2 regions of the Nonomuraea sp. NPDC048882 genome follow, and region 1 is predicted to be linked to the other one. Evidence: riboswitches for the same ligand, from Rfam matches in the RefSeq annotation. Region 1 holds a riboswitch; the other holds the start of a gene.

Region 1 (10,933 bases):
CGCTTTCGGAATGGCGTTGCGGGCCTGGAACCAGGGCTGGCCGGTGGGGGTGTTCCAGTTCGTGAAGTCGGCCAAGTGGCGCATCGGCGAGGAGCGCGCGCTCAAGGTGCTCGGCGGCAGCGGCGAGGGCGGCACGGTGACCTGGCACAAGATGGGCGAGGGCTGGTCGTGGATCCAGCGGCCCGGTACCGAGGAGGACCACGCGGCCGACGCCCGCGAGGGGTGGGCGCAGATCAAGCGCGACCTCGCGGCCGAGACCTACCGCTTCTACGTGCTGGACGAGTTCACGTACCCGCTGAAGTGGGGCTGGCTGGACCTGGACGACGTGCTGGAGACGCTCACCGGCAGGCCGGGCGGCCAGCACGTGGTGGTCACCGGCAGGGACGCCCCCGGCCGGCTGATCGAGGTCGCCGATCTGGTGACGGAGATGGGCAAGGTACGCCACCCCATGGACGCAGGGCAGAAGGGCCAGAAGGGCATCGAGTGGTAGTCCCCCGGCTGGTCATCGCCGCGCCGTCGTCAGGGAGCGGCAAGACCACGGTGGCCACGGGGCTGATGGCGGCGCTGCGGGCCCGCGGGCTCAGGGTCTCGCCGCACAAGGTGGGGCCCGACTACATCGATCCCGGCTATCACTCGCTGGCCACAGGGCGTCCTGGCCGCAACCTGGATCCGTGGCTGGTGGGCGAGGAGCGGATCGCGCCGCTGTTCCTGCACGGGGCGGCGGGATGCGACGTGGCGGTGGTCGAGGGGGTGATGGGGCTGTTCGACGGCCGGGGTGACACGGACTTCGCCTCGACCGCGCACGTCGCCAGGCTGCTGGACGCTCCGGTGGTCCTGGTCGTGGACGCGGCCAGGCAGAGCCGGTCGGTGGCGGCCGTGGCGCACGGGTTCGCCACGTTCGATCCCCGGGTGCGCGTCGCCGGCGTGGTGCTGAACCGGGTGGGCTCCGACCGGCACGAAGAACTCTGCCGCGCCGCGCTGGCGGCGGCGGGGGTGCCGGTGCTGGGCGCCGTCCGCCGTGACGACGCCGTCTCGACGCCGTCCAGGCATCTGGGACTGGTGCCCGCCGCCGAGCGCGAGGCGGCGGCGGTGGCCGCGGTGGACCGGCTGGGCGCGCTGGTGGCCCGCTCGTGCGATCTCGACGCGCTCGTACGGCTGGCGGCCTCGTCCCCGCCGCTGGACGTGGCACCATGGGCGCCCGGGCCGGATGACGCGCCGGATGACGCCGGAACCGGCCCGGTGGTGGCCGTGGCGGGCGGAGCCGCGTTCACCTTCGGCTACGCCGAGCACGTGGAACTGCTGCGCGCGGCCGGCGCCGACATCGCGGTGTTCGACCCGCTGCGGGACGAGAAGCTGCCGGACGGGACCGCGGCACTGGTCGTCGGCGGCGGCTTCCCCGAAATGTACGCCGCCGAGCTGGCCGCCAACGCCCCGTTGCGCGAGCAGGTGGCGGCCTTCGGCGGGCCGATCGCGGCCGAGTGCGCCGGGCTGCTCTACCTGTGCGAGCAGCTCGACGGGCAGCGCATGTGCGGGCGGGTGCCGGGGCGGGCGCGGATGACGTCCCGGCTGACACTCGGCTACCGGGAGGCGGTGGCGGTCAGGCGGTCGCCACTGACGAGGGCGGGCGAGCGCTTCCGCGGCCACGAGTTCCACCGCACGGTCGCCGACCTCACCACCGAGCCGTTGTTCCGATGGGAGGGCGGCGCCGACGGGTTCGGCGACGCCCTCGTGACCGCGTCCTACCTGCACCTGCACTGGGCCGGAGCGCCCGGCCTGGCTCAGCGGCTGGTGTCGTCCTCCAAGTCGCCCTCGGTCTTGAGGTAGACCTCTTGCAGGCCGCGCAGCAGATCCGGGTCGGGGTGCTCCCACATGCCGCGCTCGGCGGCCTCGAGCAGCCGCTCGGCGATGCCGTGCAGCGCCCAGGGGTTCGACTCGGCCATGAACGCCTGGTTCTCCGGGTCCAGCACGTACGTCTCGGTGAGCTTGTCGTACATCCAGTCGGCCATCACGCCGGCGGTGGCATCGTAGCCGAACAGGTAGTCGACGGTCGCGGCCAGCTCGAAGGCACCCTTGTAGCCGTGCCGCCGCATCGCGGCCAGCCATCGGGGGTTGACGACCCTGGCGCGGAAGACGCGCGAGGTCTCCTCCGACAGGGTGCGGGTGCGTACCGCGTCGGGGCGCGTGCTGTCGCCCACGTACGCGGCGGGCGCCCGGCCGGTGAGCGCCCGGACGGTGGCGATCATGCCGCCGTGGTACTGGAAGTAGTCGTCGGAGTCGGCGATGTCGTGCTCGCGGGTGTCGACGTTCTTGGCCGCCACGGCGATCCGGCGGTAGGCGTCCTCCATCTGCGGGCGGGCGGCGACGCCGTCGAGGTCGCGGCCGTAGGCGAAGCCGCCCCACGCCGCGTACACCTCGGCCAGGTCGGCGTCGTCGCGCCAGTTGCGGCTGTCGATGAGCGGCAGCAGCCCGGCCCCGTACGCGCCGGGCGCCGAGCCGAAGATGCGCATCGTCGCCTGACGCTCGTCGCCGCCGCTCCGGCGGGTGTGGGCGCGCACGTAGTTGTCCTCCTCCGGCTCCTCCAGCCGGGCGGCCAGGCGTACGGCGTCGTCGAGCATGGTCACCACGTGCGGGAAGGCGTCGCGGAAGAAGCCGCTGATGCGGACCGTCACGTCGATCCTGGGGCGGCCCAGCTCGGGCAGCGGGATGGGCTCCAGACTCGTGACCCGGCGCGACGCCTCGTCCCATTCGGGGCGGATGCCGAGCAGCGCGAGCACCTCGGCCACGTCGTCGCCCGCCGTCCGCATGGCGCTGGTGCCCCAGACGGACAGGCCGACCGAGCGCGGCCACTCCCCCGTGTCGGCGTGATAGCGCTCCAGCAGCGATTCCGCCATGGCCTGACCGGTCTCCCAGGCCAGCCGGCTGGGGACCGCGCGGGGGTCGACGGAGTAGAAGTTGCGGCCGGTCGGCAGGACGTTGATCAGGCCGCGCATCGGCGAGCCGCTGGGGCCCGCCGGGACGTAGCCGCCGTCCAGGGCGTGCAGGAGGTGGTCCAGCTCGTCGGTGGTACGGGCCAGGCGGGGCACCACCTCGGTGGCGGCGAACGTCAGGATGCGGGTGACGAGGTCCGCCCGGCCGGCGGGCCAGGTCGGGAGCACCACACCCGCCTGGCCGGCGGGCCCGATCCCGAGCACCGCGCGGGCGACCTCAGGCGCGGCGTCCGGCGCCCAGCCGCGCTCCTCCATCCCCTCGATCAGGGCCCGGGCCACGGCCTCCGCCCGGTCCACCTCGCCCAGCCCGGCCGTGCCGTCCTCGGCCAGCCCGAGTGCCTCGCGCAGGCCGGGCAGCGTCTCCCTGCCCGACCACATCTGCCGGGCCCGCAACATGGCCAGCACCAGGTCCACCCGCACCTGGCCGGTCGGAGCCTGTCCCAGCACGTGCAGGCCGTCGCGGATCTGGGCGTCCTTCACCTCGCACAGCCAGCCGTCCACGTGCAGGATGAAGTCGTCGAACTCGCTGTCGTGCGGCCGGTCGGCCAGCCCGAGGTCGTGGTCGAGCCGGGCGGCCTGGATCAGCGTCCAGATCTGCGCCCGGACGGCGGGCAGCTTGGCCGGGTCCATGGCGGCGATGGTGGCGTGCTCGTCCAGCAGTTGTTCCAGCCGGGCGATGTCGCCGTAGGTGTCGGCGCGGGCCATCGGCGGCACCATGTGGTCGACCAGCACGGCGTGCGCCCTGCGCTTGGCCTGGGTGCCCTCGCCCGGGTCGTTGACCAGGAACGGGTAGATCAGCGGCAGGTCGCCGATGGCGGCGTCGGTGCCGCAGGCGGCGGACATGCCGGCCGACTTGCCCGGCAGCCATTCCAGGTTGCCGTGCTTGCCCACGTGCACCATCGCGTGCGCGCCGAACTCGGCCGACAGCCAGCGGTAGGCGGCCAGGTAGTGGTGGCTCGGCGGCAGGTCGGGGTCGTGGTAGATGGCGATCGGGTTCTCGCCGAAGCCGCGCGGCGGCTGCACCATCACCACCAGGTTCCCGGCGCGCAGCGCGGCCAGCACGATGTCTCCGTCGTGCACGAACAGCTCGCCCGGTGGCGGCCCCCAGTGCCGTTCCATCCCGGCCCGCAGCCGCTCGGGGAGCGTCCGGTACCAGCTCTCGTACGATGCGGCGGAGATGCGTACCGGGTTGCCCGCGAGGTGCTCCTCGGTCAGCCAGTCCTGGTCCTGGCCGCCGGCGGCGATGAGCGCGTGGATGAGCGCGTCGCCGTCCTGCTCGGCCACCCCGGGGAAGCCGTCGCCCAGGTCGTAGCCCGCCTCGGCGAGCCGGGCCAGCAGCCGCACGGTGCTGGCCGGGGTGTCCAGCCCGACGGCGTTGCCCACCCGGGAGTGCTTGGTCGGGTACGCCGACAGCATCACGACCAGGCGACGCTCGGCGGGCGGGGTGTGCCGCAGCAGGCCGTGCCGTACGGCGATGCCCGCGACCCTGGCGGCCCTCTCGGCGTCGGCGGCGTAGACGGTGAGCCCGTCCTGGTCGATCTCCTTGAACGAGAACGGCACCGTGATGATCCGCCCGTCGAACTCGGGGATCGCCACCTGCGAGGCCGCGTCGAGCGGCGAGAGCCCGTCGTCGTTCTCCTCCCACGCCTGCTTCGAGGTGGTCAGGCAGAGTCCCTGGAGGATCGGCACGTCCAGCGCGGCGAGCGCGCCGACGTCCCAGGCCTCGTCGTCACCGCCGGCTCCCGCGGTGGCCGGCCGGGAGCCGCCCGCCGCGAGCACGGTCACCACGAGCGCGTCGGCCGCCCTCAGCGTGTCGAGCAGTTCGGGCTCGGCCGTACGCAGCGAGGAGCAGAAGACCGGCAGCGCCTGCCCGCCCGCCTCCTCGATGGCGGCGCAGAGCGTCTCGACGAACGCGGTGTTGCCGGCCATGTGATGCGCGCGGTAGTACAGCACTCCCACCACCGGCCCGCTCCTGGAGCCGGTCACGCGCTCCAGCCATCCCCAGGACGGTGCGGGTGCGGGCGGCGCGAAGCCGTGCCCCGTGAGCAGGACGGTGTCGGTCAGGAACGCGTGCAGCTCGGCCAGGTTCGCCGGTCCGCCATGGGCGAGGTAGGCGTGTGCCTCGGCGCAGACGCCGCCGGTGACCGTGGACAGCTCCATCAGCTCGGCGTCCGGGGCCTGCTCCCCGCCGAGGACCACGACCTGGCGCGGCTGCGCCAGCAGCGCGTCCAGGCCCTCTTCCCAGGCCCTGCGTCCGCCCAGCAGGCGGACGACGACCAGATCGACGCCTTCGAGCAGGTCCGGCAGGTCTTCTGCGGCCAGCCTGGCGGGGTTGCCCCATCGGTAGGCCGCGCCACTGGCGCGGGCACTCAACAGGTCTGTGTCGGAGGTCGAGAGCAGCAGAACGGTAGGGCTGTCGCCAGGCACGACGCATCCTCCCTCGGGGTCCTCGCCCCGGTCGCGGGTGTCGCGACGGCAGGAGTCTCCTGGCTCCCGGATCAGCGCTCACCCCGGCCTTCCCACCCGTTGCCGGGTCGTGGCCTGCGGTGGGGTTCGCTCCCCGGTCACAGTGGCGGGACCGCGCCGGTTTCGCACCGGCTTCCTCCCTTTGCCATCGCCTACCGGGAGCCTACGGCAGGAGCTGCCCCCGCCAGAAGTGGCGTTACCATCCTCATCGTGTCCATAGCCGACTTTTCCGGACGAGTGCGCCCTGATGCCTGTCCGGGAGCGCTACAGGTGCACGAGGCCGCGGACGGTCCGCTGGCACGGGTTCGCCTGCCCGGCGGCGCCGTCACCGCTCCTCAGCTCCGCGAGATCGCGGCCTGCGCGGACGAGCTCGGCTCGGGGGTGATCGAGCTCACCTCACGGGCGAACGTGCAGGTGCGCGGCCTGCGCTCGGCGTCCGCCTTCGCCGCGCGGATCGCGTCCGCGGGCCTGCTCCCGTCCGCCGCGCACGAACGGGTCCGCAACATCGTCGGCTCGCCGTTGAGCGGGCGGGGCGCCACGGGGTCGCTCGACACGCAACCGATGGTGGACGCCCTCGACCGGGCGCTGTGCTCACGTGCCCGCCTCGCCGGGCTGCCGGGACGGTTCCTGTTCGCGCTGGACGACGGCACGGGAGACGTGACCGGGCTCGGCGCGGACGTCACCTTCGTGGCGGCGGGCGCAGGACCAGGGCGGCTGCTGCTGGCCGGCGCGGACCTAGGGCTCGACGCCCGCCCGGACTCGGCGATCACCCTCATGATCGCCGCGGCTGAGGCGTTCCTCGACGAACGAGCTGCGCACGCGGCGTGGCGCATCCACGAGCTGGCGGACGGCCCCCGGCGCATCGCCGCCCGCCTGAACGGCCCCACCGCCGGACCACCCGGCGACTCGGACGACCCGGACGGCTCAGGACACTCCGGCGGCTCCGGCGGCTCCGGGGAGGCGAGCCGGCACGCCGCCGCTCCAGCCGAATCGCCCGAATCACCCGATCCGCCCGCCATCAGGCGCGCCGGACGCATCGCCCAGCGGGACGGCCGCGTCGCGCTGGAAGCTCTGGTGCCACTGGGCCGGTTGACGCCCGCCCAGGCCGTGGCGCTCGCGAACGCAGGACCCACGGTGCGGCTCACTCCCTGGCGCACCGCCGTCCTGCTCGACCTGTCCCCCGGAGCGGCGGATCGCGCGGCGGACACCCTCGCAGAGGCCGGGCTCGTCCTCGACCCGGCATCGCCGTGGGCCGGCGTCACCGCCTGCACCGGCCGTCCGGGCTGCGCCAAGTCGCTCGCGGACGTCCAGGCCGACGCGCGGCGCTGGGTGAGCGGCCTGGACGCCGCCCCGCCCGCGCCCGTGCACTGGTCCGGCTGCGAGCGCCGCTGCGGGCTTCCCCGCGGCCGGGTCGTCCAGCTGATCGCCACCGAAGACGGTTACCAGGAAAGGCAGCAGTGAACGACTACCTCCGCGACGGCGCCGAGATCTACCGGCGCTCGTTCGCGACCATCCGCGCCGAGACCGACCTCAGCGGCATGCCGCCGGAGGTCGCGCAGGTGGCGGTGCGGATGATCCACGCCTGCGGGATGACCGATCTGGTCGCCGACCTGGACTGGTCGCCCGCCGTGGTGGTCAGGGCCAGGGAGGCGCTGCGCCGTGGCGCGCCCGTGCTGTGCGACGCCATGATGGTCGCCTCCGGCGTGACCAGGCGCAGGCTGCCCGCCGCCAACGAGGTGCTGTGCACGCTCGGTGAGCCCGGCGTGCCCGAGCTGGCCGAACGGCTCGGCACCACCCGCAGCGCCGCCGCTCTCGAACTCTGGCGCGGCCGCCTCGACGGCGCTGTGGTGGCGATCGGCAACGCGCCCACCGCCCTGTTCCGCCTGCTCGAACTGGTCGCGGAGGGCGCGGGCAGGCCCGCGGCGGTGCTCGGCATCCCCGTGGGGTTCATCGGCGCGGCCGAGTCCAAGCGGGCGCTGGCGGACAGCGACCTGGACCACCTGGTGGTGCACGGCCGTCGCGGCGGCAGTGCGATGACGGCGGCGGCGGTCAACGCCCTCGCGAGCGAGACGGAGTGAGCGCCATGACGGGACGGCTGTACGGGGTCGGTCTCGGCCCCGGTGATCCGGAACTGGTCACGGTCAAGACCGCCAGGCTGATCGGCGAGGCGGACGTGATCGCCTACCACGCCGCCCGGCACGGGCGGAGCATCGCCCGCTCGATCGCGCTGCCGTACATGAAGGCGGGGCAGATCGAAGAGCTCCTGCTCTACCCGCTGACCACGGAGACGACCGACCACCCCGGCGGCTACCAGGGCGCGCTCGACGACTTCTACGCCGACTGCGCCGAACGGCTGGCCGCGCACCTGGAGGCCGGGCGCACCGTGGTCGTGCTGGCGGAGGGCGACCCGCTGTTCTACGGCTCCTACATGCACCTGCACAAGCGGCTCGCGCACCGCTACCCGACGGAGGTGGTGCCAGGGGTCACCTCCGTCAGCGCCGCCTCCGCCGTGCTCGGCCGTCCCCTGGTGGAGCGGGACGAGGTGCTCACCGTGCTGCCCGGCACGCTGCCCGCCGGCGAACTGGCCGAGCGGCTGCGCGGCACCGACTCCGCCGCCGTGCTCAAGCTGGGCCGGACCTTCACGAAGGTGCGCGACGCCCTGGCCGAGGCCGGACGGCTCGACGACGCCTGGTACGTCGAGCGTGCCACCATGGGCGCCGAGCGGGTGGCACCGCTCAAGGACGTCAATGCGGACGGTGTGCCGTACTTCTCGCTGGCCCTGCTGGCCAGCCCGGCCGAGCGGACCTTCGTGCCCGAGCGTCCTGCGGCCGAGGCGCGGGGAGAGGTGACCGTGGTCGGCCTCGGCCCCGCCGGGCGGTCGTGGCTCACCCCGGAGGCGCAGGAGGCGCTGGCGGCGGCGACGGACCTGGTCGGCTACGGTCCGTACGTGGATCGGGTGGCGCCGAACCCGCGCCAGCGCCGCCACCGTACCGACAACCGGGTGGAGGCGGAGCGGGCCAGGCACGCGTTCGAGCTGGCCCGCGAAGGGGCCCGGGTGGCCGTGGTGTCCTCCGGCGACCCCGGCGTGTTCGCCATGGCCAGCGCGATCATGGAAGCGGCGGCCGACTTCCCCGGTGTGCCGGTGCGGGTCGTCCCCGGTCTGACCGCCGCGCAGGCGGTGGCCAGCCGGGTCGGCGCCCCCCTGGGCCATGACTACTGTGTGCTGTCGCTGTCGGACCTGCTCAAGCCGTGGGAGGTGGTGGCCGAGCGGCTGTCGGCCGCGGCTCGGGCGGACCTGGTGCTGGCGATCTACAACCCGGCCTCGCGCAGCCGTACCTGGCAGCTCGGCGCGGCCCGTGACGTGCTGCTGGAGCACCGCGACGGCGCCACCCCCGTGGTGATCGGCCGCGACGTCGGCGGCGAGCGGGAGAGCGTCACCGTCACCACGCTCGGCGCGTTGGATCCCGCCCAGGTCGACATGCGCTGTCTGCTGATCATCGGCTCCTCGACGACCCGGGTCACGGACGAGGGCGCCGTCTACACGCCCCGTCGCTATCCCTGAGCCCAGGCGGCCGCCACGGCCACGGTGTCCACCACCCGGACGCCCGGCGGCGGTGGCGGCCGATCGACCATGATCACCGGAAGTCCCAGCTCGCGCGCCGCCACGAGCTTGGCGGCCGCCATCTCCCCGCCGCTGTCCTTGGTGACCAGCACGTCCAGCCGGTGCTCCAGGATGAGGGACCGCTCCCCCTCGACCGTGTACGGGCCGCGGTCGAGCAGCACGTGCACGTGAGCCGGGACGGGCGCGTCGGGCGGGTCGACCGACCTGGCCAGCAGCCACACTCCGGACAATCCGCTGAAGACCGGCAGGCTCCGGCGGCCGGTCGTGAGGAACACCCGCTCCACCGGCATGCCGGTCAGCCGGGCGGCCGCCTCCTCCAGGGAGGGAACGCGCCGCCAGGCGTCATCCGGGCTCTCCCGCCAGCCCGGTCTGCGCAAGACGAGCAGCGGCACACCGGTCCGTGCCGAGGCCTCGGCCGCGGAGGCCGACATTCGCGCCGCGAACGGATGCGTGGCGTCCACCACGGCGTCGATCCGCTCGGCGGTCAGCCAGGCGGCCAGCCCGTCCGGCCCGCCGAACCCGCCCTCCCGCACCTCGCCCACCGGCAGGCGGGGATTGGTCACCCGTCCGGCCAGTGACGACACCACATGCGTGCCCCCACCGGCCAAGTCTGCGGCCAGGGCCCGCGCCTCGGCGGTGCCGCCCAGGATCAGGATCCGGCGCACGGCCGGGCCCGTTCGGCGCTGTAGAGGTGGCTGTCGGGGAACTGCGTCGCCGAGAGCACCCGCCCGACGACGATCACCGCCGTACGCCGGACGCCGGCCTCGTGGACCTGCCCGGCGATGTCGGCCAGCGTGCCGCGCAGGATCACCTCGTCGGCCCTGCTGGCCCGCGCGACCACCGCCACCGGGCAGTCGGGGCCGTAGGAGGGCAGCAGCTCGGCCACCACCGCGTCGATCCGCTGCACGGCGAGGTGCAGCACCATCGTCGCGCCACTGGCGCCGAGCGTGGCCAGGTCCTCGCCCTCGGGCATCGGCGTGGCCCGCGCCGAGGTGCGGGTCAGGATGATCGTCTGGCCGACCCCCGGCACGGTCAGCTCCCTGCCGAGCGAGGCCGCCGCCGCCGCGAACGCCGGCACTCCGGGAACCACCTCGTACGGCACCCCGAGCGCGTCCAGCCGGCGCATCTGCTCGGCCACCGCGCTGAACACCGACGGGTCGCCCGAGTGCAGCCGCGCCACGTCCAGGCCCTGATCGTGGGCGGCGGTCAGCTCCGCGACGATCTCGTCGAGGGTCAGATTCGCCGTGTCCACCAGCCTGGCTCCCTCGGGGCACGAGGCGAGGAGCTCACGGGGCACCAGCGAGCCCGCGTACAGGCACACCGGCGCGGACTCCAGCCGCCGCAGCCCGCGCAGCGTGATCAGGTCTGCCGCGCCGGGGCCCGCTCCGATGAAATAGACGGTCACGGCTGGTCCTTCCTGGTGACCGACCAGACGGTCACCGGCATCGCGGCCCGCCATCCCGTGAACGAGCCGACGGGCGAGGCACGCTGCACGGCCAGGCGCACCAGATCACCGCCGAGCCTGGCGTACCATCCGGCCACGACGGCCTCGGACTCCAGGGTGACGGCGTTGACCACGAGCCTGCCGCCGGGCCGCAGCGCCGCCCAGCATTTCTCCAGCAGTCCGGGGGCCGTCGCACCGCCGCCGACGAACACGGCGTCCGGCGCGGGCAGCCCGTCGAGGGCGGCGGGCGCCCTGCCTTCGACGACCCGCAGCGACGGCACGCCGAGGGCATCGGCGTTGCGCCGGATCGCGGCGGCCCGATCGGCCCGGCTCTCGATGGCGACGGCCGCGCACGCCGGATGGGCGCGCATCCACTCGACGGCGATGCTGCCCGCCCCCGCGCCGACGTCCCAC
Region 2 (10,933 bases), on a different contig from region 1:
TACCTCGTCATGCCGATGGTGCTCATGCTCATCTTCAAGGGCATGCTCGGCGAGGCCACCCAGGCGGTGACCGGCCTGCTGGTGATGTTCTCGGTGTTGTCGATGGCCGACGTCGCCACCGCCACTCTCACCGAACGCACCTGGCACACCTGGGACCGCCTGCGTGCCACCCGCGCCAGGGTCCCCGAGATCATGATCGGCAAGGCGCTGCCGGTCTTCGGCGTGCTGGTCGTCCAGCAGACCGTGCTGCTGGCGTACGGGGTGCTCGTGGTCGGCCTGCGCCCGGCGGGACCGCTCTGGCCGCTCGCGCTGGCCGTGGCCGCGTGGTGTTTCGCGTTGCTGTGCGTCGGCACGGCCGTCGCCGCTGTCGTACGCAGCCAGGGCGGGCTCAGCACCCTGTGCAACATCGTCGCCCTGTCGGTCAGCGCGCTGGGCGGGGCGCTGGTCCCGTACGCGCTGATGCCCGCCTGGGCGCAGGCCGTCGCGCCGCTCTCGCCCGGCTACTGGGCCACGACCATGCTGCAGGCCGCCGTCAGGGGTGACGTGGCGGGCACGGCCGGTCCCGCGGCGGTGCTGGCCGGGCTCGGCGTGGCCGCCGGCGCGTTCGCCTGCCGGCGCTTCGGCCAGGGCTGGGGCCGTTCCGCGACCCTCTGACGTGAGGCTGGGGTCGTTCCGGAGCCCTCTGACGTTAAATCCTGCCCGATTTCGGGCAGGATGTTGGCGTGTCTCACTCCAGAGCCGTAGTGTCCTCGTCTGTGTCCACGACACGGCATCCGTACGAAGATCTCATCACCCACCTCACGAGGACGAGCCCGCTCGGTCCGGGCGAGGCGGCCCGCGTGGTCGCCGACGTGCTGTCGTACTTCTCCGAGCCGGCCGAGGAGTTCGTCCGCCGCCGGCACGGGGAGCTGAAGGCCAGGGGATTCACCAACGACGAGATCTTCCCCAGGATCGCCGGCGAGTTAGACGCCCGCCGGGTCGCGGCGCCGGAGCTGTCGCTACGGCAGCTTCGCAGGATCGTTTACGGATAGAGGAGACCTCGATGTGCGGAATCGTGGCCTACGTCGGCCCCAAGGACGCCGCGCCCATCCTGCTGGAGGGGCTGCAGCGGCTCGAATACCGGGGCTACGACTCGGCGGGGGTCGTCGTGTCCAACAAGGGCCTCAAGGTGCGCAAGGTCAAGGGCCGGGTGGCCGATCTGGCCAAGGTCGTGCCGGCCAGGTTCAAGGGCGGCCTCGGCATCGGGCACACCCGCTGGGCCACGCACGGCGTGCCGAGTGACGTCAACGCCCACCCGCACCTGTCCGCGGACGAGCGCATCGCGGTCGTGCACAACGGCATCATCGAGAACGCCGGCGAGCTGCGCGCCAAGCTGGAGGCCGACGGCGTGGTGTTCGCCTCCGAGACCGACACCGAGGTGCTCGCGCACCTGATCGCGCACGCCGCCGACGAGAACGAGTCGCTGGAGGAGGCCGTACGGAAGACGCTCAAGAGCGTCGTCGGCACCTACGGCATCGCCGTGATCGACTCCGAGCGGCCCGGCGAGGTGGTGGTGGCCCGCAACGGCAGCCCGATCGTGCTCGGCATCGGCGAGAAGGAGATGTTCGCCGCCTCCGACGTGGCCGCGCTGGTCCGCTACACCCGTCAGGTCGTCCACCTGGAGGACGGCGAGCTGGCCGTGCTCAAGGCCGACGGCTTCCACACCTTCGCCAGCGACGCCCGCGAGACGGCCAAGGAGCCGCTGACCGTCGACTGGGACGCCGGCCACTACGACACCGGCGGCTACGAGCACTACCTGCTCAAGGAGATCTCCGAGCAGCCCGAGACGATCACCCGCACCATGAGCGGGCGGCTCGACGAGCGTTTCCACGTCGCCCACCTCGGCGGCCTCAACATGGACGCCCGCGAGACGCGGGGCTTCCGCCAGGTGAAGATCATCGGCTGCGGGTCGGCGTACTACTCGGGGCAGATCGGGGCGCAGCTCATCGAGGAGCTGGCCCGCATCCCGGCCGACGCCGAGCCGGCCAGCGAGTTCCGCTACCGCAACCCGGTCGTCGACCCCGACACGCTCTACGTCGCGATCAGCCAGTCGGGGGAGACGTACGACACGCTCGCCGCCGTCCAGGAGCTCAAGCGCAAGGGCGGCCGGGTGATCGGCATCGTCAACGCCGTGGGCAGCGCCATCGCCCGCGAGGTCGACGGCGGCATCTACCTGCACGCGGGCCCCGAGGTGTCGGTCGCCTCGACCAAGGCGTTCACCTCGACCTCGGTGGCGTTCGCGCTGCTGGCGTTGCACCTCGGCCGGGTGCGCGACCTGTCGCCCGCCGACGGGCGGCGCATCGTGGACGGGCTGCGCCGGCTGCCCGGCCAGATCGAGCAGATCCTCGCCCAGAGCGAGGAGATCGCGGAGCTGGCCAAGAAGTACGCCCAGCACCCGAGCATGATGTTCGTCGGCCGCGTGCGCGGCTACCCGGTGGCCCGCGAGGGCGCGCAGAAGCTCAAGGAGATCTCGTACGTGCACGCCGAGGCCTATCCGGCCAGCGAGCTCAAGCACGGCCCGCTCGCCCTGATCGGCCCCGACATGCCGACGGTCGCGATCGTGCCCGACGACGAGCTGCTCGACAAGAACCTCACCACGCTCGGCGAGATCCGCGCCCGCGGCGGCCGGGTGCTCATGGTCGGCCACCGCGCGCCCGACGCCAAACTGGCCGACGACGTCATCGTCATCCCGAAGAACGAGATCGAGCTCGATCCCATCCTGCTGACGATCCCGCTGCAGCTCCTCGCCTATTACGCCGCCGTGGCGCTCGGCCGCGATGTGGACAAGCCTCGCAATCTCGCCAAGAGCGTTACGGTCGAGTAAGAGGCTAATTCGGGCCAAACTATCGTTATCTCGCTGCGGACGGCATAAATTCAAACTGTGCGGCAGTTCGACCAACACCGGCCCCATCCCGCACGCATGTACGACTACATGCTCGGCGGGAAGGACAACTACGCGGTCGACCGCCAGGCCATCGATCACCTGGCGGAGCTGATCCCGGAGGCGGTCCCGCTGGCCCGGGCGAACCGGGCCTTCCTCCAGCGTGCCGTGCGTTATGTGGCCCGCGCCGGGGTCACCCAGTTCATCGACCTCGGCAGCGGGCTGCCGACCCAGGGCAGCGCGCACGAGGTGGCCCCCGAAGCCAAAGTCGTCTACGTCGACCGCGATCCCGTCGTCGCCGCCCACGCCACGGTCCTGCTCCGGCGCTCGCCGGGCAGGGCCTGTTTCGTCCAGGCCGACCTGCTCGATCCCGAGGAGGTGCTGGCGAAGGCGGGTGAGTTCCTCGACCTCGACCGGCCGGTGGCCGTGCTGATGGTGTCGATCCTGCACTTCCTGCCGGACGAGCGGGACCCGCAGCGGGCGGTGGCCGTCCTGCGCGAACGGATGGCGCCGGGCAGCCATCTGGTGATCTCGCACGCGACGACGCTCGGCCGCATCGAGGACGAGGAGCGGGCCAGAAGCGTCCAGCGGGGATCGTCCTCGCGCAACGGGGCCGACCGCACACCGGCGCAGATCCGGGCCTTCTTCGGCGATTTCCCGCTGGAGCCGCCGGGGCTCGTGCAGGCCACCGACTGGCGTCCCGACCGGCCCAAGCTGGTGGGTGACTGGTCGCTGCCGTCGTCCCTCATGGCGGGAGTCGGAAAGAAAGTCAGATAAGCCTAAAAATCATGAAAAAGCGGCAAAAATAGTGATTTTGTGTGTTGACCGGGACCCCGGTGTATAGCCACTTGTAATGGGTTAATAACCTAGAGTAATGGGGGATTTGGGCAGCACGATCATGCGCCGCCGGGGCTTCATCGCCTGGGGCCTCGGCCTGGCGGCCTGCGCCGCCGGGTGCGGTGTCGAGCGCGCGGGTGAGCGCCTGGCCGCACCGCGTACCGGATTCTCGATCAACTCCGACCGGCGGCGCTGGGCCCGCGTCGGTCAGGCGTTCGCCGGAGCCGCCCGAGCGGCCGGGTTCGAGGCCGGCACCGGCCTGGGCGCCGGCTCGATGATCACCGTGACCGGCCTGCCCGCGCTCACCGCGGCCGAGTTGAACAACGGCCAGAGCCTGCTCGACACCGGCACCCCGCTGGCCAGGCTGAGCGGCGAGGCCGAGGTGGTGGTCGTGCCCGACGGCTCGCCGCTGCGCGACTTCGACGACTTCTGCGCCCGGCTGCTCGCCGGCCCCGGCCGGACCCTGCTGACCGGCGGGCCGCAGGGCGAGCCCGACCACCTGCTCTTCGGCCTGATCGCCAAGGCGCTCGGCGCCGACACCAGGCAGGTCGACTACACCGGCTATCCCAGCAGCGGCGAGGCCGTCGCCGCGCTGATGGCGGGCCGGGCCACCGCCGCCGCCGGCCCCCTGTCCAACTGGCGCACCGGCATCGGCCGCGGCCGGGTCAGGGCGCTCGCGGTGTCCTCGGCCCGGCGCGTGCCCGACCTCGACGCGCCGACGCTGCTCGAATGCGGCGTACGGGTGGACTTCGCCGACTGGGTGGCCGCGTTCGGGCCCGAGGACATGCCCGCGGAGCGGCGCGAGGCGGCCGTGCGCATGTGTGACGAGGTGCTGGGGTCGAGGGCGTGGGAGGCCGCCTGCCGGACGGCGGGCTGGCTGACGATCCCGCTGGCGGGCGACGACTTCGCGCTCTGGCTCGGCACGGAGATCGCCCGCACCCGGGCGACGCTGCGCGATCTCGGTCTGATCGACGCCACCAAAGCCACAACATGCTGGGGTAGTTGCGGGAACGGCCACTAGATGTAGGATCCTGGTCGTCGCTGGTTCGCCTCACCCGAGGCGGAGCAAAAGGGAACCCGGTGCGATTCCGGGGCTGCCCCGCAGCGGTGAGCGGGAACGACCGCCGTCATACGCACTGGAGAGATCCGGGAAGCGACGGCCAGTAGGAGCCATCGAGCACGCCCGCAAGCCCGAAGACCTGCCAGCGGTGTGAAGTGTTCAGGGCCTCGAGGGCGGGCCGGAGCGCGCCGCGGCGGGGGAGACCCCTGGCCGTCGTGCTCTCGCGTGCCCTCACGGGGATGAGCTCGCGAGGAGAGAGAGCACGTGACTCAGATCGTTGAGGTTGACCGCCGCCTGGCCATCGAGGAGGCCGCCGCCAGGGTGATCGCCGACCCGGCCAACTCCCGGGTAGCCGCCCGGCTGCTGGCCGAGGAGATCGCCGACGAGGCGGCCGGTCAGGGGGTGCGCACGTTCTCCGAGTCCGTCGCCGCCACCCACGCGGCCGGGCTTGTCCAGGACGGGCTGGCCGAGTTCGTCGCCGCGCACGCCGCCGAGCTCGACGCGCTAGTGCCGGACGACGCGGACGACCGCTTCGAGTACTTCGGGCTGCGCACGGTCTACGACCGTTACCTGCTGCGCCACCCCGAGAGCCGGGCGGTGCTGGAGCGGCCCCAGCACTTCCTGCTCCGCGTGGCCTGCGGGCTGTCGGAGAGCGTCGCCGAGGCGGCCGAGCTGTACGGGCTGATGTCCACGCTGTCGTACCTGCCCAGCTCGCCCACCCTGTTCAACTCCGGCGCGCGCCGCCCGCAGCTTTCGTCCTGCTTCCTGCTCGACTCGCCGCGCGACGAGCTCGAAGCCATCTACGACAGGTACGGGCAGGTGGCCAGGCTGTCCAAGTACGCGGGCGGCATCGGCATCTCGTGGACCCGGGTGCGCTCGCGCGGCTCCCTCATCAGGGGCACGAACGGCCACTCCAACGGCATCGTCCCCTGGCTGCGCACGCTCGACTCCTCGGTGGCGGCGGTCAACCAGGGCGGGCGGCGCAAGGGCGCGGCCTGCGTCTACCTGGAGACCTGGCACGCCGACATCGAGGAGTTCCTCGAACTGCGCGACAACACCGGCGAGGACGCCCGCCGCACCCACAACCTCAACCTGGCCAACTGGGTGCCCGACGAGTTCATGCGGCGGGTCGAGGCCGACGAGATGTGGTCGCTGTTCGACCCGAAGGAGGTGCCCGAGCTCACCGACCTGTACGGGGCGGAGTTCGAGGCGAAATATCGCGCCTATGAGGCCGCCGGGCGATATGTCAGGCAAATTTCGGCGCGTACCCTCTACGGCCGCATGATGCGGACCCTCGCCCAGACCGGCAACGGCTGGATGACGTTCAAGGACGCCGCCAACCGCACCTCCAACCAGACTGCCCGCCCCGAGAACGTCATCCACCTGTCCAACCTGTGCACCGAGATCCTGGAGGTCACCAGCGACGCCGAGACGGCCGTCTGCAACCTCGGCTCGGTCAACCTGGCAGCCCACCTGGCCGGCGGCGGCGTGGATGGCGACATGGACTGGGAGCGGTTGCGCGGCACCGTAAGGACCGCCGTGCGCTTCCTCGACCGCACCATCGACCTCGGCTTCTACCCGACGCCTGAGGCCGGGGCGGCCAACCGGCGGTGGCGGCCGATCGGGCTCGGCGTGATGGGGCTGGCCGACGTGTTCTTCACGCTGCGGCTGCCGTTCGACTCGCCGCGGGCGCTGGAGCTGTCCACCAGGATCGCCGAGGAGATCGCGCTGGCCGCGTACGACACCTCGGCCGACCTCGCGGCAGAACGCGGCCGGCACCCGTCGTACGCCGACACGCGCGCCGCCGCCGGTGTGCTGCACCCCGACCACTACGCGGCGGCCGGCTCGGCGCGCTGGGAGGCGCTGCGCGAGAAGATCGCGCGCACCGGCCTGCGGAACTCGCTCATGATCGCCATCGCCCCCACCGCCACGATCGCCTCCATCGCCGGCTGCTACGAGTGCATCGAGCCGCAGGTCTCCAACGTGTTCAAGCGCGAGACCCTGTCGGGTGAGTTCCTCCAGGTCAACCGGTATCTGGTGGCCGATCTCCAGGCGCGCGGGCTGTGGACGCAGCAGCTCCGCGACGACCTCAAGCGGGCCGACGGCTCGGTGCAGACCGTGCCCGGCATCCCCGAGGACCTCAAGGTGCTCTACCGCACCGCCTGGGAGCTGCCGCAGAAGGCGCTGATCGACCTGGCCGCCGCGCGCCAGCCGTACATCGACCAGTCGCAGTCGCTCAACCTGTTCATGGCCAGCCCCACCATCGGCAAGCTCTCCTCGATGTACGCCTACGCCTGGAAGAGCGGCCTGAAGACCACGTACTACCTGCGCTCTCGCCCCGCCACCCGCATCGCCCAGACCACGGTGACGGCCCAGCCCACCCGCTCCTCCGCGCTCGCGGCGGCCGAGGCGGTCGCGTGCTCGCTGGAGAACCCGGAAACCTGCGAAGCCTGCCAGTAAGGAGCCCCTCTCATGCTGCTCGACCCCGGCATGGACCTCACCCTGCGTCCCATGCGCTACCCCGACTTCTACGAGCGCTTCCGCGCGGCCATCCGCAACACCTGGACCGTCGAGGAGGTCGACCTGCACAACGACCTCGCCGACCTGGCCAAGATGACGCCGCAGGAACGCCACCTGATCAACCGGCTGGTCGCCTTCTTCGCCACCGGCGACTCGATCGTGGCCAACAACCTCGTGCTCAACCTCTACCAGCACGTCAACGCCCCCGAAGCGCGCCTCTACCTGAGCAGGCAGCTCTACGAGGAGGCCGTGCACGTGCAGTTCTACCTGACCCTGCTCGACACCTATCTGCCCGACCCGGACGAGCGGGTCAAGGCGTTCGCCGCCATCGAGCACATTCCCTCGATCCGCGACAAGGCCGAGTTCTGCTTCCGGTGGATCGACTCCATCGACGGCCTGCGCCGCTTGGAGAGCGCCGCGGAACGCCGCCAGTTCCTGCTGAACCTCATCTGCTTCGCCGCCTGCATCGAGGGCCTGTTCTTCTACGGCGCGTTCGCCTACGTCTACTGGTTCCGCTCCCGTGGCCTGCTCGGAGGTCTGGCCACGGGGACGAACTGGGTCTTCCGCGACGAGTCCATGCACATGGAGTTCGCGTTCAGCGTCGTGGACACCGTGCGCGCCGAGGAGCCTTCGCTGTTCGACGACGAGCTGGGCAAGCAGGTCACGCTCATGCTGGAGGAGGCCGTCGCCGCCGAACTCGCCTTCGCGGCGGACCTCTGCGGCGACGGCATGCCCGGCATGGGTGTCGAGCAGATGCGCCAGTACCTCGAATACGTCGCCGACCAGCGGCTGACCCGGCTGGGCCTGCCCCGGCGCTACGACTCGGCCAACCCCTTCGCGTTCATGGAGTTGCAGGACGTGCAGGAGCTGGCCAACTTCTTCGAACGGCGTGTCTCTGCTTACCAAGTGGCGGTTGAGGGCAATGTGAGCTTTGACGAGACGTTCTAAGACATAGGGGGCATGAACGTGCAGTCTCCGGCGGACTGGCCGATCCTCCTCATCGCGGTGATCGGATCGATCCTCCTGGTGGAGGTGCTCCGGCGGCTGCTGAACCGCGCAGGGCGCAAATGGGCCCTGGCCCGCCACCTCGTGGAGCACTGCACGTGGCCCGCCTTCCTGATGGCCGCCGCGGTGGCCGCCAACGCGGTGTTCGGGCAGGGGATGTTCGGCGACGCCCCGGCCGAGCGGGCCCTGGCCGGCACGGTGGAGCGGGTGCTCGGCCTGGTCACGATCGCGGCGGTCACCTGGCTGATCGTGCAGGCCACGTACGCGCTGACCGACGTCGTCCTCGACCGGCTGGTGCTGGTCGAAGGCGAGCGCAACCGGCGGGCGCGGCGGATCATGACCCAGATCGCGCTGGTCCGCCGCATCGCCGCCGCGGTCATCATCGTGGTCGCGGTCGGCGCGATGCTCTTCTCCTTCCCGCAGGTCCGCGCGCTCGGCGCCGGCCTGCTCGCCTCCGCCGGCATCGCGGGCGCCGTCGTCGGCATCGCCGCCCAGCCGACCATCGGCAACGTGCTGGCCGGCCTGCAACTCGCCTTCAGCGACGCGCTCCGCCTCGACGACGTCGTGGTGGTCGAGAAGGAGTGGGGGCGGATCGAGGAGCTCACGCTCACGTACGTGGTGCTGCGTCTCTGGGACGAACGGCGGCTCGTGCTGCCGGTGTCGTACTTCACCCAGAACCCGTTCGAGAACTGGACCCGCCACGGCAGCCGCGTCCTGGCCGTGGTCTACCTGCGGGTGGACTGGGCCGTCCCCGTCCCGAAACTCCGCGACGCCCTGTACGAGTTCCTCCAGGGAAACCCGCTGTGGGACCAGAAGGACTGGACGCTCCAGGTCACCGACGTGCTGCCGAACGGGCTCGTGGAGTTGCGCGCCCTGATGAGCGCCGCCGACTCGCCGTCCTCATGGGACCTCAAATGCGATGTACGCGAATTCTTGGTCAACTTCGTCCGGGAGAATTACCCGGACGCCCTGCCCCGATTCCGCGTCGACTTCCCCGAGACCCAGGTGAGCGCGGGCTGGCACCGGGAGCAGAAGGACAATAAATAGGTGGCATGCCGCCCGATCATCCGTTTACCGTGGACAACGTCCGCCGGCGAGAAAGAAGGGAGAGCCCGAAGTGACCGACCTGAACGTCCTGATCAGCTACCGGCCGCTCGCGCCCTCCCCAGGTGCGCCGAGGCTTTCCGGATAACCCTCCGACGGGTTCACCGGAAAGCCGTCTCGGACGAAAGTCCGGGGCGGCTGATTGTTTTTCATTCCGAGTGTGGGGCAGTTTGGTCAGCCCGCCTGTCTTGGGAGCAGGAGAATCGCAGGTTCGAATCCTGCCGCTCGGACGACGGCCCTGAAAGGAAAGGGCCGCGGGCTACGGCCTGGCCGACGGGAATGGCGCCCCTCGGCCGGACCAGGCCCTCGCCCCGGGCCGGCCCACGCCAGCCAAGCCCGGGGTCCAGCCGCTCTGGCCCAACTGGCAGAGGCGCCGTCTTCAGGAGGCGGAGGTTCAGGGTTCGAATCCCTGGAGCGGCACCGAGAAGACCCTGAACTTTTGCGTGCCCCCTGCGAGGGGCCCAGAAGAAGGGGACACGTCGACATGCCCTCTGAACAAGGCTTTCCTGCCGTTGCAGAGCGCAGCCGGAGCCGACAGGCGAAGATCGAGGCCGTGCGGCGGCTTCCACGACATCAGGCGAAGTCGGGATCGTCGGGTGGTGGGGATGACGTTGGCGGATGCTTCGGTCGAGCAAGGGACGTTGACGAAGCTCAGCGCGACTCTGGCGAGTCACCGGCGGCAATGGCCGCTATGCGGCCTGGGGGAGCGGAGTCGTCGGATCGGTGGATTCGGTGGACGACCACGGCGGCGGTTCTCGTGCTGGCCGGGATTGCTGCGGTGGTGTCGTTCCGGCATATGCGTGGGCTGGCCGTTGCCCATGGCGAGGACGAGCTGGCTGCTGCGCTCATTCCGTCGGCGGTGGATGGCACGATCGTGGCGGCGTCGATGGTGCTGTTGCGAGCCAGCCGGCAAGGCGATCGGGGTGGCGTTCTGCCGTGGGTGTTGTTGATTGTCAGCAGTCTGGCGAGCGTCGGGGCCAACGTGGCGGTCGCCGAGCCGACGGTCATCGCTCGGTTGATCGCCGGCTGGCCGAGCTTGGCGCTGATCGGCGCGTACGAGATGCTCATGTGTCAGATCCGCCAATCTCCCAAGAGGTCGACGCACTTCCATGGCCAGACAGCGTGCGATCAGGACGAAGATGCGCCGTTGGAGCGCTTATGCGCTCGGCGCTTGGGCCCTCCGCGTGGCCCTGCGCGTTGGAACTGGCGTCCTGTGGCTGAGGCAAGCACCAGCACATTCCAGTTCCCCGCGCTCGGCCGGTGCATGGGACCGGGAATGTGACCAGCGGATATCGCTTGACGTGGGTGGTGGAGGTGGGCGTCGATACCGACCGCCCCGGCCAACCGGCGGCCGTGAACGTGCCGATGCGGTCGTCAACGGCCTGTGAGGACGACGACAGCCGCTACCCGGCCGGGGCAGGTCCGGGACTCCGTGCAGACCAGAGCGCTCAGCGGGAACGGTCATAGCGCCCGTCATGACCGTTGCC

Evidence for each region. A riboswitch is a leader RNA that binds a small molecule or an ion and turns the genes downstream of it on or off. The one in region 1 is predicted to bind cobalamin.
Region 2: it holds a riboswitch for cobalamin, as region 1 does, so the genes downstream of both, AB0C27_RS18490 (ribonucleoside-diphosphate reductase subunit alpha) here and cobN (cobaltochelatase subunit CobN) in region 1, are expected to answer to the same signal.

What each region holds. Positions count from the first base shown of each region.
Region 1 covers NZ_JBEZGB010000022.1:92,801-103,733, forward strand. The annotation lists gene cobO (cob(I)yrinic acid a,c-diamide adenosyltransferase) at 1-490, shown strand, start outside; gene AB0C27_RS48030 (cobyrinate a,c-diamide synthase) at 499-1,824, shown strand; gene cobN (cobaltochelatase subunit CobN) at 1,779-5,414, opposite strand; cobalamin riboswitch at 5,467-5,592, opposite strand; gene cobG (precorrin-3B synthase) at 5,691-6,914, shown strand; gene AB0C27_RS48045 (precorrin-8X methylmutase) at 6,911-7,531, shown strand; gene AB0C27_RS48050 (precorrin-2 C(20)-methyltransferase) at 7,537-9,015, shown strand; gene AB0C27_RS48055 (cobalt-precorrin-6A reductase) at 9,006-9,740, opposite strand; gene cobM (precorrin-4 C(11)-methyltransferase) at 9,725-10,480, opposite strand; gene cbiE (precorrin-6y C5,15-methyltransferase (decarboxylating) subunit CbiE) at 10,477-10,933, opposite strand, start outside.
Region 2 covers NZ_JBEZGB010000004.1:913,988-924,920, forward strand. The annotation lists gene AB0C27_RS18465 (ABC transporter permease) at 1-654, shown strand, start outside; gene AB0C27_RS18470 (hypothetical protein) at 756-1,031, shown strand; gene glmS (glutamine--fructose-6-phosphate transaminase (isomerizing)) at 1,043-2,863, shown strand; gene AB0C27_RS18480 (SAM-dependent methyltransferase) at 2,921-3,697, shown strand; gene AB0C27_RS18485 (tripartite tricarboxylate transporter substrate-binding protein) at 3,795-4,778, shown strand; cobalamin riboswitch at 4,783-4,979, shown strand; gene AB0C27_RS18490 (ribonucleoside-diphosphate reductase subunit alpha) at 5,082-7,277, shown strand; gene AB0C27_RS18495 (ribonucleotide-diphosphate reductase subunit beta) at 7,290-8,285, shown strand; gene AB0C27_RS18500 (mechanosensitive ion channel domain-containing protein) at 8,298-9,389, shown strand; tRNA gene AB0C27_RS18505 (tRNA-Pro) at 9,601-9,676, shown strand; tRNA gene AB0C27_RS18510 (tRNA-Leu) at 9,793-9,866, shown strand; gene AB0C27_RS18515 (DUF2637 domain-containing protein) at 10,138-10,728, shown strand.